Regions from separate parts of the Enterobacter chuandaensis genome, predicted to be linked through region 2. Evidence: predicted binding sites of a transcription regulator. Region 2 holds the regulator's gene; each other region holds the start of a gene.

Region 1 (5,529 bases), 260 kb from region 2:
GCATAACCCTCTTTCTCGAACCCTAAACGCGCCAGCAAATTGCCGCTGCGCTGATTATGCGGCATGTAGTTCGCCATGATGCGATGAATATGCTGCGTGCGTTGCATATAGCGGATCGCCACCGTCAACGCCTCGTACATCAGCCCCTGCCCCTGCCATTTCTGGCCGATGGAGTAGCCAAGGTAGCAGGCGTGAAACGACCCGCGCACCACGTTCGAGAAATTGGCGATGCCGATAATCTCTTTCTCTTCTGGATCCAGCAGCGCGAAATAAAATGCGCTGCCCTGCTTATGAAACTCAGCAATCATGCCGAGGCGCGCCTGCCAGCCGGAGGGGTAACAATGGCTTTCATCCCGAACGGGTTCCCAGGGTTTTAAAAACTGGCGATTCTCGGCGTAATAATCCGCCAGACGCCAGGCATCACGCTCATGCACCAGACGAACGACCAGCCGGTCCGTTGTCAGACGCACTTTTGGCACATTACTGCGATAGCCAAACATCAATACCACTCCTTCCCGTCACTTCTGCTTACCCATTAGCTTTACTATACCTGCGCCTGTGCCGTCTGTGAAAACAGTGACATACCATTTTGACCTCTTTTCACATTTTTCGATGAGAACTCTCTATCAAAGCACCTTTTTGATAAAAAAATATTGTCGCGCCGAGGGGTGGGAAAAAACGCGGCGACACCGCAGAATGTTAGCGTGCTCACCTTCTTATTTTCCCTGGAGGGAAAATGTCCCGCGTATCACAGGCGAGGAGCCTGGGTAAATATTTCCTCTTAGTCGATAACATGCTGGTCGTGCTCGGCTTTTTTGTCGTGTTCCCCCTCATCTCGATCCGCTTTGTCGATCAAATGGGCTGGGCGGCGCTGATGGTCGGTATTGCGCTGGGGCTACGCCAGTTTGTTCAGCAGGGTCTGGGCGTCTTTGGCGGCGCAATCGCTGACCGCTTTGGCGCTAAACCGATGATCGTTACCGGTATGCTGCTGCGCGCGGCAGGCTTTGCCACGATGGCGGTTGCCCACGAGCCCTGGCTGCTCTGGTTCTCCTGCTTCCTCTCCGGTATTGGGGGCACCCTGTTTGATCCGCCGCGCACCGCGCTGGTGGTGAAGCTGATTCGTCCGCAGCATCGTGGTCGCTTCTTCTCCATTCTGATGATGCAGGACAGTGCCGGGGCAGTTGTCGGCGCGCTGCTGGGCAGCTGGCTGCTGCAGTACGATTTCCGCCTCGTCTGTGCGGCCGGGGCAGTGCTCTTTATTCTGTGCGCGCTGTTTAACGGCCTCTATCTTCCTGCCTGGAAGCTGTCGACGGTGAAAGCGCCGGTGCGCGAGGGGCTCGGACGCGTGCTGCGCGACAAGCGTTTTGTTACCTACGTGTTGACCTTAACCGGGTATTACATGCTGGCCGTACAGGTGATGCTGATGCTGCCGATCATGGTGAACGATATTGCGGGCACGCCTGCTGCGGTGAAATGGATGTACGCCATTGAAGCCTGCCTGTCGTTAACGCTGCTCTACCCCATTGCCCGCTGGAGTGAACGGCGTTTTCGCCTGGAGCATCGTCTGATGGCCGGGCTGTTTCTGATGACGCTGAGCATGATGCCGATTGGTCTGGTAAACACGCTTCAGCAGCTTTTTACGCTGATCTGCACCTTCTACATCGGCTCCATCATCGCCGAGCCCGCCCGCGAAACGCTGAGCGCCTCACTCGCCGATGCGCGTGCGCGCGGCAGTTATATGGGCTTCAGCCGCCTGGGTCTGGCCTTTGGCGGTGCGCTGGGCTACACCGGCGGCGGCTGGCTGTTCGATGCCGGCAAGGCGCTGAACCAGCCGGAGCTTCCCTGGATGATGCTCGGCGTGGTGGGCGTCATGACGCTTTTCGCCCTGTGGTGGCAGTTCAGCCAGAAGCGCAGCGCGAGCGGCATGCTCGAGCCTGGCGCGTAGCCTTTCCCTCCGGCGGGAGAAAACTCCCGCCTCACTTCTCAGTATTTTCTGCTGGTTTCTGCCATTTCACACTGACATACTTGCGTAACAGGACAGAAGCGCCGATTTTTCGTTGAGGAACACTATGAAGAAAATTGTCATTGCCGCCGCATTTATTGTCAGCGGTCTGCTGGTGGGCTGTAACCAGCTTACGCAATACACCGTCAGTGAGCAGGAAATTAATCAGGCGCTGGAAAAACATAATAATTTCTCTAAAGACATTGGCGTGCCGGGGCTAGCCGATGCCCACATCGTTCTCACCAATCTCACCAGCCAGATTGGTCGTGAAGAGCCGAATAAAGTCACTCTGGCCGGTGATGCCGCTCTTGATATGACCTCTCTTTTTGGTAATCAGAAGGCCAACATCAAGCTCAAGCTGAAGGCGCTTCCCGTGTTCAATAAAGAAAAAGGGGCAATTTTCCTCCAGGAGATGGAGGTGGTCGATGCGCAGGTTTCGCCGGACAAGATGGCGCCGGTTCTGCAAACCCTGATGCCCTATCTGAACCAGTCGCTGCGAAATTACTTTAACCAGCAGCCAGCGTACGTCTTAAGCGAAGACAACAGCAAGGGCGAAGCTCTGGCGAAAAAATACGCAAAAGGCATAGAGGTGAAGCCGGGAGAAATCATCATTCCTTTCACCGATTAACCTGAAGGGCGCTGCGGCGCCCTTTTTTTTACGGAAAAGTGTGCAAACGAAAACGTTTCCGCTTATGATTTGTGTCCGGCAAAAACAGCCATCCTTATGACTGATTCCTGACAAGCCGGAGCTTCCATGACTGCACAACCCCAGGTTCTTAAAATCCGCCGCCCTGACGACTGGCATATCCATCTGCGTGATGGCGATATGCTGAAAACCGTCGTGCCCTATACCAGCGAAATTTATGGCCGCGCGATTGTCATGCCAAACCTGGTTCCGCCAGTCACCACCGTCGATGCCGCGATCGCCTACCGCCAGCGCATTCTGGATGCCGTTCCGGCGGAACATGATTTCACCCCGTTGATGACCTGCTACCTCACCGATTCGCTGGATCCAAATGAAGTGGAACGCGGATTTAACGAAGGCGTATTTACGGCGGCGAAACTCTATCCGGCAAATGCCACCACCAACTCCAGCCACGGCGTTACCAGCATTGATGCCATCATGCCGGTGCTGGAACGTATGCAGAAGCTGGGCATGCCGCTGCTGGTGCATGGTGAAGTGACGCATGCGGAGATTGACATCTTCGACCGTGAAGCCCGTTTTATCGAAACCGTCATGGAGCCCCTGCGCCAGCGTCTGCCCGCGCTCAAAGTGGTGTTTGAACATATCACCACGAAAGACGCGGCAGAGTATGTGCGTGACGGCAACGAGCTGATTGCCGCGACCATCACCCCGCAGCACCTGATGTTTAACCGTAACCATATGCTGGTGGGCGGGGTGCGTCCCCACCTGTACTGCCTGCCGATCCTCAAGCGCAACGTACACCAGCAAGCGCTGCGCGAGCTGGTTGCCAGCGGCTTCTCTCGCGCGTTCCTGGGCACGGACTCTGCGCCTCATGCCCGCCATCGTAAAGAGGCGAGCTGCGGCTGCGCAGGTTGCTTCAACGCCCCAACGGCGCTTGCCAGCTACGCGACCGTCTTTGAAGAGATGAACGCGCTGGAACATTTTGAAGCGTTCTGCTCTCTTAACGGTCCGCGCTTCTACGGCCTGCCGGTCAACGACACCTTCATTGAACTGGAGCGCAAAGCGAGCCACGTTGAGGAGTCCATTGCCCTGACGGATGACACGCTGATCCCTTTCCTGGCGGGTGAAACCGTCAACTGGACGGTAAAACGTTAAAAAATCAGTGCCCCTTGTTGTCAAAACGATAATATACCTGTATAAATAAACAGTATATTACACAGGGGGCATTTATGCGTATTGAAGTCACCATAGCCAAAACTACCGTTCTGCCTGCTGGCGCGCTTGACGCTCTGGCAGGCGAATTATCCCGCCGTATTAACAGCACATTTCCCGACAACGCGGGCGCCGTAACGGTGCGTTACGCCGCTGCGAACAACCTCTCCGTCATGGGTGCCGCGAAAGAAGATAAAGATCGCATCAGCGAAATCCTGCAGGAAACGTGGGAAAGCGCGGACGACTGGTTCATCACGGATTAACACTGCTCCCTCATTGTGTTTTTTTGCCGGGTCGCCCCGGCTTTTTTTTGTCCGAAATTCCTAAAGTTCAAATTAATTCAGCGTCTTCTTAAAAAATCGTGAACGAGATGGTGTTTTATTGTTCGAACAATCCTAAAAAGCAGAAAAATGTGTTGCTACCTGTTTATTTTTCCCGTTGGAACCCTTATTACTTGGTATACTGAAGATGCTTTCAGAAAAACATGCATTGAACCTCAGAGCCGTTGTCTTCTAACACGCATTTAGGGGGTTATAATGGAAAAGAATAGCGAAGTCATCCAGACCCACCCACTCGTTGGCTGGGATATCAGTACCGTAGATAGCTACGATGCGCTGATGCTGCGTTTGCACTACCAGACCCCGAATCAACTCAACCGTGACGAAGCGGAAGTTGGACAGACGTTGTGGCTAACAACAGACGTCGCCCGTCAGTTTATTTCTATTTTAGAGGCAGGTATTGCAAAAATAGAATCTGGCGACTATCAGGAAAATGAGTATAAACGGCACTAACGTTATGCCCACTTTTCACTCTACAGGCACCCTCGCGGTGCCTTATTTATTTCCCGCTTGTTTACGCCCGCGTTGTTAATTACTCTGCTAACAAAACGTTAGTTTACGAGATGCATATGAGATACGACTTAATCATTATTGGTAGCGGCTCCGTCGGATCGGCCGCCGGTTATTACGCGACACAGGCAGGGCTTAACGTCCTGATGATTGACGCCCATCTGCCGCCCCACAAGGAAGGCAGTCATCACGGGGACACACGCCTCATTCGCCATGCCTATGGCGAAGGTGAACGCTATGTTCCGCTGGTGCTTCGCGCCCAGACGCTGTGGGACGAGCTGGCGAAACAGACTGAAGAGCGCATTTTCGAGCGCACGGGGGTGATCAACCTCGGTCCGGCTCGTTCAGAATTTCTCGCCAGCGTCGAACGCAGCGCGAAAGCCTTTAATCTTGACGTTGAGACGCTGGACGCGACGGGCATTACCGCCCGCTGGCCTGAAATTACCGTCCCGGATGATTATATCGGCCTTTTTGAAGCCAACTCCGGCGTGCTGCACTGTGAAACGGCGATCAAAACCTGGATCGACCTTGCCGCCAAAGCGGGCTGCGCGCAGCTGTTTAACTGCCCGGTGAATGCCATCACGCATGATGCTAATGGCGTCACGGTGACGACCCCTGACGGCGACTATTCCGCGTCCCGCCTGCTGGTGAGCGCGGGAACCTGGGTCACCCGCCTGCTGCCAGATCTGCCCATCCAGCCGGTACGTAAGGTCTTCTCGTGGTTCCAGTCGGATGGTCGCTACAGCGCGCAGAATAAATTCCCGGCATTCACTGGCGAATTAACGAATGGCGATCAGTTTTACGGGTTCCCTTCCGAGAAA
Region 2 (5,529 bases):
CTGAACAAACCGCAGCACCAGCAGCCAGGTGGCATCGCGTACCCATAACATTCCCAGACAGCCAACGGCAAAAATAGCCAGCCCCAGCAGCAATACCGGTTTACGACCAAAGCGATCCGAGAGCGGTCCCCAGAGCAGCTGTGCGAAAGCAAAACCGGCGAGGAACAAACTCAAGCTGGCGCTGATGGCGGCAGCAGGGGTTTGCAAATCTTCCTGCATGGCGGCGAAGGCTGGCAGGTACATATCGGTGGCCAAAAAGCCCAGCACGCTTAAGCCGCCGAGCCAGACTAAAAAACCTTTCCTGGGTTGCACTGTTTTATTCTCCTGAGGAGGCAGGTATACATTGGCGCTGAGTGTAGGGAGTGCAAAGCCGCTTGTGAAACGCTAATATTTGGCGGGTGAATTCAAATTTTTTGCAGGCAGAAAATGTGGTCAGATTATTCTCTTGAAGTGGTCGATGCTGTCGCGCGTAACGGCAGCTTTAGCGCTGCGGCGCAGGAGTTGCACCGCGTCCCTTCGGCTATCAGCTATACGGTACGTCAGCTTGAAGAATGGCTGGCGGTTCCGCTGTTTGAACGGCGGCATCGTGATGTGGAATTAACGCCCGCAGGCGCGTGGTTTTTAAAGGAAGGGCGTTCTGTTATCAAAAAAATGCAGATCACCCGCGAGCAGTGTCAGCAGATCGCGAACGGCTGGCGGGGACACCTTTCCATTGCGGTGGATAACATCGTTAAGCCCGAGCGCACCCGGCAGATGATTGTCGATTTTTATCGGCATTTTTCTGACGTCGAGCTGCGGGTCTCGCAGGAGGTGTTCAACGGCGTCTGGGATGCGCTGGCGGACGGCAGGGTAGAGATGGCGATTGGCGCGACCCAGGCGATCCCCGTCGGGGGACGTTACGCCTTTCGCGATATGGGGATGCTGAGCTGGAAATGCGTGGTGGCGAGCGATCATCCCCTGGCGGCGACGGAAGGGCCGCTGAGCGACGATACGCTGCGCAGCTGGCCGTCGCTGGTGCTGGAGGATACCTCCCGTTCACTGCCGAAGCGAATTACCTGGCTGCTGGACAACCAGCGGCGGGTTGTCGCCCCTGACTGGGGATCGTCGGCGACGTGCCTCAGTGCCGGACTCTGCGTAGGCATGGTGCCCGCCCATTTTGCGCGTCCGCGAATCGACACCGGAGAGTGGGTAGAGCTAACGCTGGAGAACCCGTTCCCGGATGCGGCCTGCTGTCTCACCTGGCAACAAAATGATGTCTCGCCCGCCATGGCCTGGCTGCTGGATTATCTGGGTGACAGCGAAACGCTTAACCGGGAGTGGCTGCGGGAGCCAGACTGACTGGCTCCGCAATGAGATTAACGACGATAGTCGCGGAACGGGCCATCCGCAACGGAACGGCGTTCGATGAGGCGAGGGTGAACTTCAATGGACTGCGACTCTTCACGCTTGTTGACGATCCTGTCCAGCAGCATATTGAAGGCCGTTTCACCCAGCGAATCTTTCGGCTGGTGAATGGTGGTCAGCGCTGGCGTGAAGAAGCGCGCGTTGCGCACGTTGTCATAGCCGATCACGGAGATGTCCTGCGGGACGCGCAGGCCAAGCTCGTCGGCGGCGCAGAGTGCACCCATGGCCATGATGTCGCCCCCGCAGAAAACGGCGGTCGGGCGGTGCTGCTGGGAGACGATCTGCTGCATCGCGCGGTAGCCTGATTCCGGCTCGAAGTCACCCTGCACGATCCAGTTTTCCGGCACGGTAATCAGCGCTTCTTCCATCGCTTTCATAAAGCCGGCCAGGCGGCCCGCGCCGGTGTTGCGTTCCAGCGGACCCGGGATCACGCCAATCTCGCGGTGGCCGCGTTCGATCAGATAACGGCCCGCCATGTAACCGCCTTCGAAGGCGTTATCGATGACGGAGTCGGTGAAGTCGGCGCGCGCTTCGCCCCAGTCCATCACCACCATAGGGATATGGCGATACTCTTCCAGCATCAACAGCACGGATTCCGGGTACTCGGAGCACATTACCAGCAGGCCATCCACGCGCTTTTGCGCCATCATCGATAGATAGGCACGCTGTTTTTCAATGCTGTTCCACGCGTTGCCCAGAATCAGGGTATAGCCTTTCTGGAAGCAGTTTTTCTCTACCGCTTCAATGATCTCGGCAAAATAGGCCGCTTCGCTGCTGGTCGCCAGCAGACCAATAGACTTGGTGTGATTAACCTTGAGGCTACGCGCAACCGCACTCGGTGAGTAGTGCAGTTCTTTGATCGCTGCCCAGACGGCGTTGCGCGTCTCTTCCGCCACAAAGCGGGTTTTGTTAATTACATGTGATACGGTTGTAGTGGAAACGTTTGCGCGTTTTGCTACGTCTTTAATTGTTGCCATTAAATGTCACTCCAGACCATATCCTAAACTCCTGAAAAACTTGAAGGTAAACGTTTGCCTTCTCTCACCCTTATCGCGCAATTTTGGATTGCGGTACGCCAGGAAAACGACACGGGACGTCAGGAGGGGGTCAATGGCCGGTACGCTAATAAATTTAGCGTGGAATTTTGGCCTATCTTGATGAAAAGGGGAAGAGCTAAAGTGTTTATCAGCTTAAATCCAGGAAGATTTTTGAGCTAAACTATGCAAAAATGAGCAAGCTCACTTTTCGTGGGGGGATTAAAAGGAAAAAAATTGATGAGTTCCGATCTGAAGTTTTCGCTGTTCACCACCGTTATTGTGCTGGCTCTGATTGTCGCGGCTGGCCTGACGGCTGCGCTGCACTGATTTACGCGGGGGGAGAGCCTTCTCCCTCCCGATCGCCTGATTGTTACTTCTCTGGCAAAAATCTTTTGCCATTTTGTTAACTTCTCATTTTTTGTGATTGATGTCATGCTTTCCGCTTCTTTGTTCTGTGTCACCACATGACACGGCATCCGGAGTTGACGCATGAAAATCAATTTTCCCCTGCTGGCCCTGGCGATTGGCGCTTTTGGGATTGGCACCACTGAATTCTCCCCGATGGGGTTACTGCCTGTTATCGCCCGGGGCGTGGACGTCTCGATCCCGGCCGCCGGGATGTTAATCAGCGCCTACGCCATCGGCGTGATGGTGGGCGCGCCGCTGATGACGCTTCTGCTTTCGCACCGCGCGCGCCGCAATGCGCTGATTTTCCTGATGGCGATTTTTACCCTGGGCAACGTGCTTTCGGCCATTTCGCCGGACTACACCACCCTGATGCTGTCGCGCATTCTGACCAGCCTTAACCACGGCGCGTTCTTCGGGCTGGGGTCGGTCGTGGCCGCAAGCGTGGTGCCAAAACACAAGCAGGCAAGCGCCGTGGCGACCATGTTTATGGGGCTGACGATTGCCAACATCGGCGGCGTACCGGCGGCCACCTGGCTGGGCGAAGCGATTGGCTGGCGGATGTCCTTCCTGGCGACAGCCGGGCTGGGCGTGGTTGCGATGGTGGCGTTGTTCTTCTCTCTGCCGAAAGGCAGCGCCGGCGAACGTCCGGAAGTGCGTAAAGAGCTGGCGGTCCTGATGCGTCCGCAGGTGCTCTCCGCGCTGCTCACCACGGTGCTGGGGGCAGGGGCGATGTTTACCCTCTACACCTATATTTCACCGGTGCTGCACGATATCACCCACGCAACGCCTCTCTTCGTTACCGCGATGCTGGTGCTGATTGGCGTCGGCTTCTCGATTGGCAACTATCTCGGCGGGAAATTTGCCGACCGTTCCGTGAGCGGGACGCTGAAAGGCTTTTTAACCCTGCTGATTGTCATCATGATTGCGATTCCGTGGCTGGCGCGTAATGAATTCGGCGCGGCGATTGCGATGGTCGTCTGGGGCGCAGCTACCTTCGCCGTGGTTCCACCGCTGCAGATGCGTGTGATGCGCGTCGCCCATGAGGCGCCTGGGCTCTCGTCTTCCGTGAATATCGGGGCGTTCAATCTCGGCAATGCGTTGGGCGCTGCCGCCGGGGGAGCCGTGATTTCAGGTGGTCTGGGATACAGTTTTGTGCCGGTGATGGGGGCGATTATTGCCGCGCTCGGCCTGCTGCTGGTGATGATGTCCGGTCGTAAACAGCCAGAAGCGGTTTGCACGGCTGAATAAGCAAAAACGCAGAAGGGCGAACCCTTCTGCGTGTCTCTTACGCGGCGAAATTCTTCGCCACAAACTCCCAGTTTACCAGTGCCCAGAAGTGCTCCAGGTAGTTCGGGCGCGCGTTGCGGTAATCAATGTAGTAAGCGTGTTCCCATACGTCCACGGTCATCAGCGGCGTAGCGCTGGTGGTCAGCGGGGTGCCTGCGTTAGAGGTGGATACGATAGCCAGTTTGCCATCTGCCTCTTTGACCAGCCACGTCCAGCCAGAACCGAAGTTCTTGACGGCTGCATCGGTAAACTTCGCTTTAAACTCCGCAAAGCTGCCAAATGCAGCGTTGATGGCGGTTGCCAGTTCACCGGCAGGTTCGCCACCGGCGTTTGGTGCCAGGCAGTGCCAGTAGAAGGTGTGGTTCCACACCTGAGCGGCGTTGTTAAAGACACCACCCTCTGAACTGCGGACGATCTCTTCCAGCGTTTTGCCTTCGAAACCGGTGCCCTTGATCAGGTTGTTCAGGTTGGTGACGTACGTCTGATGATGCTTCCCGTAGTGATATTCCAGGGTTTCCGCAGAAATGTGCGGTGCCAGGGCGTCTTTTGCATACGGTAGTGCAGGTAATTCGAACGACATTGCTTCTCTCCTTATTGTATTTTGTGTTGCCAATAACCCTACAGACAACAAGGACAGGATAGCAAATTGAAAGGGTATGCAAAAGAGGAACTTACCCTGCCGCAGGTGCGGCAGGGCAGGGATCAACGAATGGTTTTTGGCGTCATGACGCGACGCGCGCCAACGTAGTGACGTACCCAGTAGTCTTCACTGAGAGAGGTGATCTGAATGTCCTGACCGCTGCGTGGAGACTGAATGAATTTCCCGTTGCCGACATAGACGCCGACGTGGTCAGCCGTGCCGCGACCCTGGGTGCGGAAGAAGACCAGATCGCCATTTTCCAGCTCACCCCGGTTAACCGGTGACGCATCGCGCAGGTGGTACATCTCATTGGCGGTGCGTGGAATGCGGAACTTAACCAGATCTTTATAGGCGTAATAGACAAGGCCGCTGCAGTCGAAACCGGTACGCGGTGAACTGCCGCCCCAGCGATAAGGTTTGCCAATTTGTCCCATCAGCTTGTTCATCGCCGTTTTTTGCGCTTTCTGCACGCGAACTTTATGCACGTCTGCCAGTTTCGTCACTTTCGTGCATTTTGCTTTATGGCCTTTACGCGCGATGCATTTTTCAGTAACGAGGTTAGCGGCGGTCTGCGAAGCTTTATTTTTTGCGGTGCGGGCTGTGCGGGAAGGTTTGGTTTTCGTTTTGCTGGAAGCGGTTTGTTTCGTCTGAGCGGTGGTTTTTTTCTTGTCGTTCTTGCTGCTGGTCTTTTTCTTACGCTCTGTGGCTTTCACCAGATGGCTTTTTTGCACAGCAGAATGCCGCGCCTGCTGA
Region 3 (5,529 bases), 990 kb from region 2:
ATTCAGAGCTTCCGCATCCTGCATCATCAGCCCATGGCTGACGTCGATCCCTTCCTGCTGCAGGCGATACAATCCACGCCCGGCGACCTGTGGATTCGGATCCTGCATCGCTGCCACCAAGCGAGCCACGCCCGCCGCGATCAGCGCTTCACAGCACGGCGGCGTGCGCCCGTGATGGCTGCAGGGCTCGAGCGTCACGTAGGCCGTGGCGCCGCGCGCCTTCTCGCCCGCCATGCGCAACGCATGCACTTCTGCATGCGGCTCACCCGCGCGATGGTGATAACCTTCCCCCACGATTTCGCCATCTTTCACGATAACGCACCCGACGTTCGGGTTGGGATGGGTAGTAAAACGACCGCGCTGCGCCAGCTTCATGGCTCGCGCCATGTACATCTCATCGTGCATGAGCTTAATCCTGTAAGCGGGCGATCTCTTCGCCAAACTCTTTAATGTCTTCAAAGCTGCGGTAGACCGAGGCAAAGCGGATGTAGGCAACTTTATCGAGCTTTTTCAGCTGCTCCATCACCAGGTTGCCGATCATTTTGCTCGGCACCTCGCGCTCACCCAGGCCACGGAGATACGATTTAATGTGGTTTAACGCCATTTCGACATCGTCTGCGCTGACGGGGCGTTTTTCGAGGGCTTTTAGCATCCCGCTGCGCAGCTTTTCTTCGTTGAACGGCTCGCGCACGTCGTTGCTTTTCACCACGCGCGGCATTACCAGCTCTGCAACCTCAAAGGTCGTGAAACGCTCGTTGCACACCAGACACTGCCGACGACGGCGTACAGAAGACCCTTCGCCCACAAGACGAGAGTCGATGACTTTGGTATCCACAGCGGAGCAGAATGGGCAATGCATACGGTATCCCTGTTATCCGGTTAACTGGTTTTCATTTTACCCTGATCTGGCCCGACAACAAAGGAAGAGCTTTTTGAGACAAAGGATCTATGTCTGGCGGTACGTTGCTGGCTACCATTATATGGATCCGTTATTTCAAGGAAATAAACGCTATGACAAGACGTTACCTGAAAATTTTACTGGTGGGGAGCCTCTTCACCCTCAGTGCCTGCGCACAGCAAACCGAAGTCCGCCAGATGAAACAGAGTGTGAACACGCTCAATACGGCAATGGACAAACTGAACAAAGAAACGGTCAAGATCACCCAGCAAAACGCGCTGAACGCGAAATCCACCAGCGGGGTATATCTGCTGCCGGGGGCAAATACACCCGCCCTGCTTAACAGCCAGATTGGCACGCTGAAAATGTCGCTGGTGAACGTGGCGGCGAATGCGGATGGTACGCGCGCAACATTGCGTATTCATGGCGAATCAAACGATCCGCTGCCCGCCTTTAGCGGCACCGTTGAGTGGGGCCAGATCCAGGGCACCACGGAGAGCTACCAGGAAGTGAACGTGAAGAACCAGCTTTTTACCGCCCCGGCCAGCGTTCTGGCACCCAGCGATGTGGATATTCCGCTTCAGCTAAGAGGCCTTACGCCTGAGCAGTTAGGCTTTATCCGCATTCACGATATCCAACCCGCCGCGCAGTAATTCCTTCCTTTTGGGCGGAGTGAAATGTCACTCCGCTAACATTTACATTTCGTATGGATTGGCAACATAAATGATTGCCGCTACAATCCCGGCCGTTTAAAGTACGCAAACGTGAACGCAATCGATTACGCGTGTGAGAGATATGTGAAACAACACATATTTTTGTGAGCAGGGATTCCTATAATAGGCACCGCAGAAACACGAAATATTTAGAAACGCAATTCGCGCATTTTTCACTCCCGGAAGGGAATTTCAATCAGTGGCATGATTATGAAAAAAACATTACTCGCAGCTGGCGCCGTGCTGGCACTGTCCTCCTCTTTCACTGTTAACGCAGCGGAAAACGACAAACCACAATACCTCTCCGACTGGTGGCACCAGAGCGTTAACGTGGTTGGTAGCTACCACACCCGTTTCGGACCGCAGATCCGCAACGATACCTACCTGGAATATGAAGCGTTCGCCAAAAAAGACTGGTTTGATTTCTACGGCTATATGGATGCTCCGGTCTTTTTCGGCGGTAACACCGATGCAAAAGGTATCTGGAACCACGGTTCTCCGCTGTTTATGGAAATCGAACCACGTTTCTCTATTGATAAGCTGACGGGCACCAGCCTGGCGTTTGGTCCGTTTAAAGAGTGGTACTTCGCAAACAACTATATCTACGACATGGGGCGCAACGAGTCCGGTCGTCAGAGCACCTGGTATATGGGTCTGGGTACCGACATCGACACCGGCCTGCCAATGAGCCTGTCCCTGAACGTATACGCGAAATATCAGTGGCAGAACTACGGTGCTGAAAACCAGAATGAGTGGGATGGCTACCGTTTCAAAGTGAAATACTTTGTGCCAATTACCCAACTGTGGGGCGGCAACCTGAGCTATATCGGCTTCACCAACTTCGACTGGGGTTCAGATCTGGGCGATAAGAGCGGTTACGCAGAGAACGGCATCAAACAGCGTACCAACGACTCTATCGCCTCCAGCCACATCCTGGCGCTGAACTACGATCACTGGCACTACTCTGTTGTTGCGCGTTACTGGCACAACGGTGGCCAGTGGAACGACGACGCCGACCTGAACTGGATGAAAGAAAACGTCCGTTCTACCGGTTGGGGTGGTTACCTGGTCGTAGGTTATAACTTCTAATCAGTGCGGGACCGTGCGGGCTGATGCCCTCACCCTGACCCTCTCCCACGGGGAGAGGGAAAAAACACTAAAAACGGCAATAGACATTGCCGTTTTGCTTTTACCTCGCCACCCGGCTTTTTACTGCTTCACCTTGCGCAAAAAATCTGCCAGAGATCTGTCCGCACTCTCGCTGAACCGCCTCTCCGTCATCACAATATTGAGACACCGGTCGAGCCGGAAACAGCGGTAGTCATCGCGCCGTTCGCACCATGCCGCCAGCAGCCAGCGCTCCCCCCAGAAGAACAGCCCCAGCGGCTGAACCTCACGTTTAGAAAGCTGCCCTGCCTCATCACGATAATGCAGCGCCAGTACGCGCTGGGCGGAAATCGCCTGATGAATCACATCAAAACCGCTGCGTGAATGGGGTTGTAGAGCAATATCTGGCGCATAAATTCGCGTTTGCTCCGCCTTTCGACGACTCTCCTCGGGCAGAATGGCCAGCACCTTCTCCTGGGCCGACTCCAGCTCGCGCGACAGCGATTCCCCGCCCCAGGTTTTAAGCAGGCGAATCGCGACCATCAGCGCTTCGGACTCCTTATTTGTCAGCATCAGCGGCGGCAGGTCAAAACCCGACATCAGCCGATATCCGCTTCCCGCCTCGCCTTCCACCGGCACGCAGGAAAGCGACAGGTCGCGGATATCGCGGTAGACCGTGCGCTCGGACACGCCAAGCCGCTCCGCCAGATGCGCTGCCGTTGTCAGACGCCTGCCCCGCAGGATCTGCACAATCTGAAACAAACGGTCAGCGCGTCGGGTCATAACGTCATTCGCTCTCAGGCAGGTTGATGGAGGCCGACGCGATTACCCTCGCTGTCGGTAAACAATGCAATAGTGCCAATGCCATGCGGCAGTTCCAGCGGGCCAAACACGCACTCGCCGCCCGCAAAGGCAATGCGATCCAGCGTGGCCGCCAGATTGTCAGTATGCAGGTAAATAATAGCGCCCTGCAAAGATGGCGTAACGCCGTCAAATTTTGCCAGCGCCCCACCGGTGGCCGGGTCCTCATGCGGGAAAACCGCCAGTTCAGCCACGTCCATTTTCTCGCGACGCAGCGCGAGCTGCATGACCGGCTCATAAAATTTGATGGCGCGATCCATATCCGAGACCGGAATTTCAAACCAGTTAATTACGCTTTTCATACATCCTCCTGCCTGTTGTTTGGGTTCAGAAGGAGTCTACGACAGGGCTCCTGACAGCATACTGTCAGGAGTGTTTGTCAGGAGCAGATAAAAAAAATCCCGGTCAACAGACCGGGATTTCAATCACGCGCTAAACGTCGGCTTACGGCAGAATGGACGGCTGATCCGCCCCTTCTTTCTCGACTTTCTGCTGGAGCAGGTGCTCGCGCTTCATGCCGAGTTTCAGTGCCAGAGCGGACGCCACATAGATGGACGACGCCGTACCGATGGAGACACCGATCAGCATGGTCAGCGAGAAGCCTTCCAGCACCGGGCCACCGAACAGGAACAGCATCAGGATTACCATCAGGGTGGTACCGGATGTGATCAAGGTACGGTGCAGCGTCTGGGTCAACGACACGTTAAAGATTTCGTACGGCGTACCGCGACGGATCTTACGGAAGTTTTCACGGATACGGTCAGATACCACGATACTGTCGTTCAGTGAGTAACCGATAACGGACATCAGGGATGCCACGATGGTCAGGTCAATCTCAATGTGGAACAGAGACAGTATGCCCATGGTGATCACCACGTCGTGCGCCAGGGCGATAACCACACCGGCTGCCAGTCGCCACTCAAAGCGGAAACCGACGTACACCAGGATGGAGATCAGCGCCACCAGCAGCGCCATGGCGCCGGTCTGCGCCAGGTCCGCACCTACGCTCGGGCCAACGAACTCAATACGTTTGACCGCCGCGTTCTGGCTGGTGGTCTCGTTAATGACCTGTACGACCTTGCTGCCCAGTTCCTGGCTGCCGTTGGCATCGTGCACCGGCGGCATACGCACCATGATGTCGCGGCTGCTGCCGAAGTTCTGCAGCAGCGGCTCTTCAAAGCCCGCCTTCTGCAGAGACAGACGCATCTGGTCCATATCGACCGGTTTTTCCAGGGAGATCTCAATAACCGTACCACCGGTGAAATCCAGCCCCCAGTTAAAGCCTTTCACGCCCATAACGACGATGGACAGAATCAGCAGTAAACCTGAAATGCCGAAGGCCCAGTAGTCCCAGCGCATAAAGTCCCAGACTTTACGGCCATGGTTCAATTGTTCAACAGTATATTCCTGTGCCACAACGCACTCCTCAGATAGACAGCTTTTTGACGCGCTTGCCGCCGTACAGCAGGTTCACGATGGCACGGGTGCCGACAATAGCGGTAAACATTGACGTTGCGACACCGATACCGGTAGTAATCGCAAAGCCTTTGATCGCGCCAGTACCCACTGCATACAGGATAAGAACCTTAATCAGTGTTGTTACGTTCGCATCGAAGATAGAGCTGAACGCGCCTTTATAACCTTCGTCAATCGCCTGCTGAACAGAGCGACCGTTGCTCAACTCTTCTTTGATACGTTCGTTAATCAGTACGTTGGCGTCGACCGCCACCGCAAGGGTCAGAACGATACCCGCAATCCCCGGCATGGTCAGCGTCGCCCCTGGCAGCAGGGACATAATGCCGATGATCAGCACCAGGTTCGCAATCAGCGCGGAGGTCGCAATCAGACCAAACTTCTTATAGAAGAAGATCATGAAGAGGATAGAAACCACGAGACCAGCCAGACACGCTTCCAGACCCTGCTGGATGTTTTGCATACCCAGAGTTGGAC

Evidence for each region. Region 2 encodes PurR, which represses purine synthesis genes. Its sites were predicted from a motif close to CANGCAAACGTTTGCNTG; they were not measured.
Region 1: a site for PurR is predicted at 2,676-2,693, ahead of pyrC (dihydroorotase). Genes of this name have one in related genera too.
Region 3: a site for PurR is predicted at 1,666-1,683, ahead of MX657_RS05340 (nucleoside-specific channel-forming protein Tsx). Genes of this name have one in related genera too.

What each region holds. Positions count from the first base shown of each region.
Region 1 covers NZ_CP097173.1:1,821,723-1,827,251, reverse strand. Annotated here, with positions in the region: gene rimJ (ribosomal protein S5-alanine N-acetyltransferase) at 1-500, opposite strand, end outside; gene mdtH (multidrug efflux MFS transporter MdtH) at 737-1,945, shown strand; gene MX657_RS08785 (lipoprotein) at 2,070-2,630, shown strand; gene pyrC (dihydroorotase) at 2,757-3,803, shown strand; gene dinI (DNA damage-inducible protein I) at 3,878-4,123, shown strand; gene bssS (biofilm formation regulator BssS) at 4,397-4,651, shown strand; gene solA (N-methyl-L-tryptophan oxidase) at 4,768-5,529, shown strand, end outside.
Region 2 covers NZ_CP097173.1:2,085,221-2,090,749, forward strand. Annotated here, with positions in the region: gene punC (purine nucleoside transporter PunC) at 1-312, opposite strand, end outside; gene punR (DNA-binding transcriptional activator PunR) at 427-1,338, shown strand; gene purR (HTH-type transcriptional repressor PurR) at 1,356-2,381, opposite strand; gene MX657_RS10205 (YnhF family membrane protein) at 2,679-2,768, shown strand; gene MX657_RS10210 (MFS transporter) at 2,931-4,097, shown strand; gene sodB (superoxide dismutase [Fe]) at 4,135-4,716, opposite strand; gene MX657_RS10220 (C40 family peptidase) at 4,839-5,529, opposite strand, start outside.
Region 3 covers NZ_CP097173.1:1,099,879-1,105,407, reverse strand. Annotated here, with positions in the region: gene ribD (bifunctional diaminohydroxyphosphoribosylaminopyrimidine deaminase/5-amino-6-(5-phosphoribosylamino)uracil reductase RibD) at 1-405, opposite strand, end outside; gene nrdR (transcriptional regulator NrdR) at 410-859, opposite strand; gene MX657_RS05345 (DUF3251 domain-containing protein) at 1,012-1,551, shown strand; gene MX657_RS05340 (nucleoside-specific channel-forming protein Tsx) at 1,822-2,700, shown strand; gene MX657_RS05335 (helix-turn-helix transcriptional regulator) at 2,821-3,501, opposite strand; gene MX657_RS05330 (VOC family protein) at 3,516-3,881, opposite strand; gene secF (protein translocase subunit SecF) at 4,024-4,995, opposite strand; gene secD (protein translocase subunit SecD) at 5,006-5,529, opposite strand, start outside.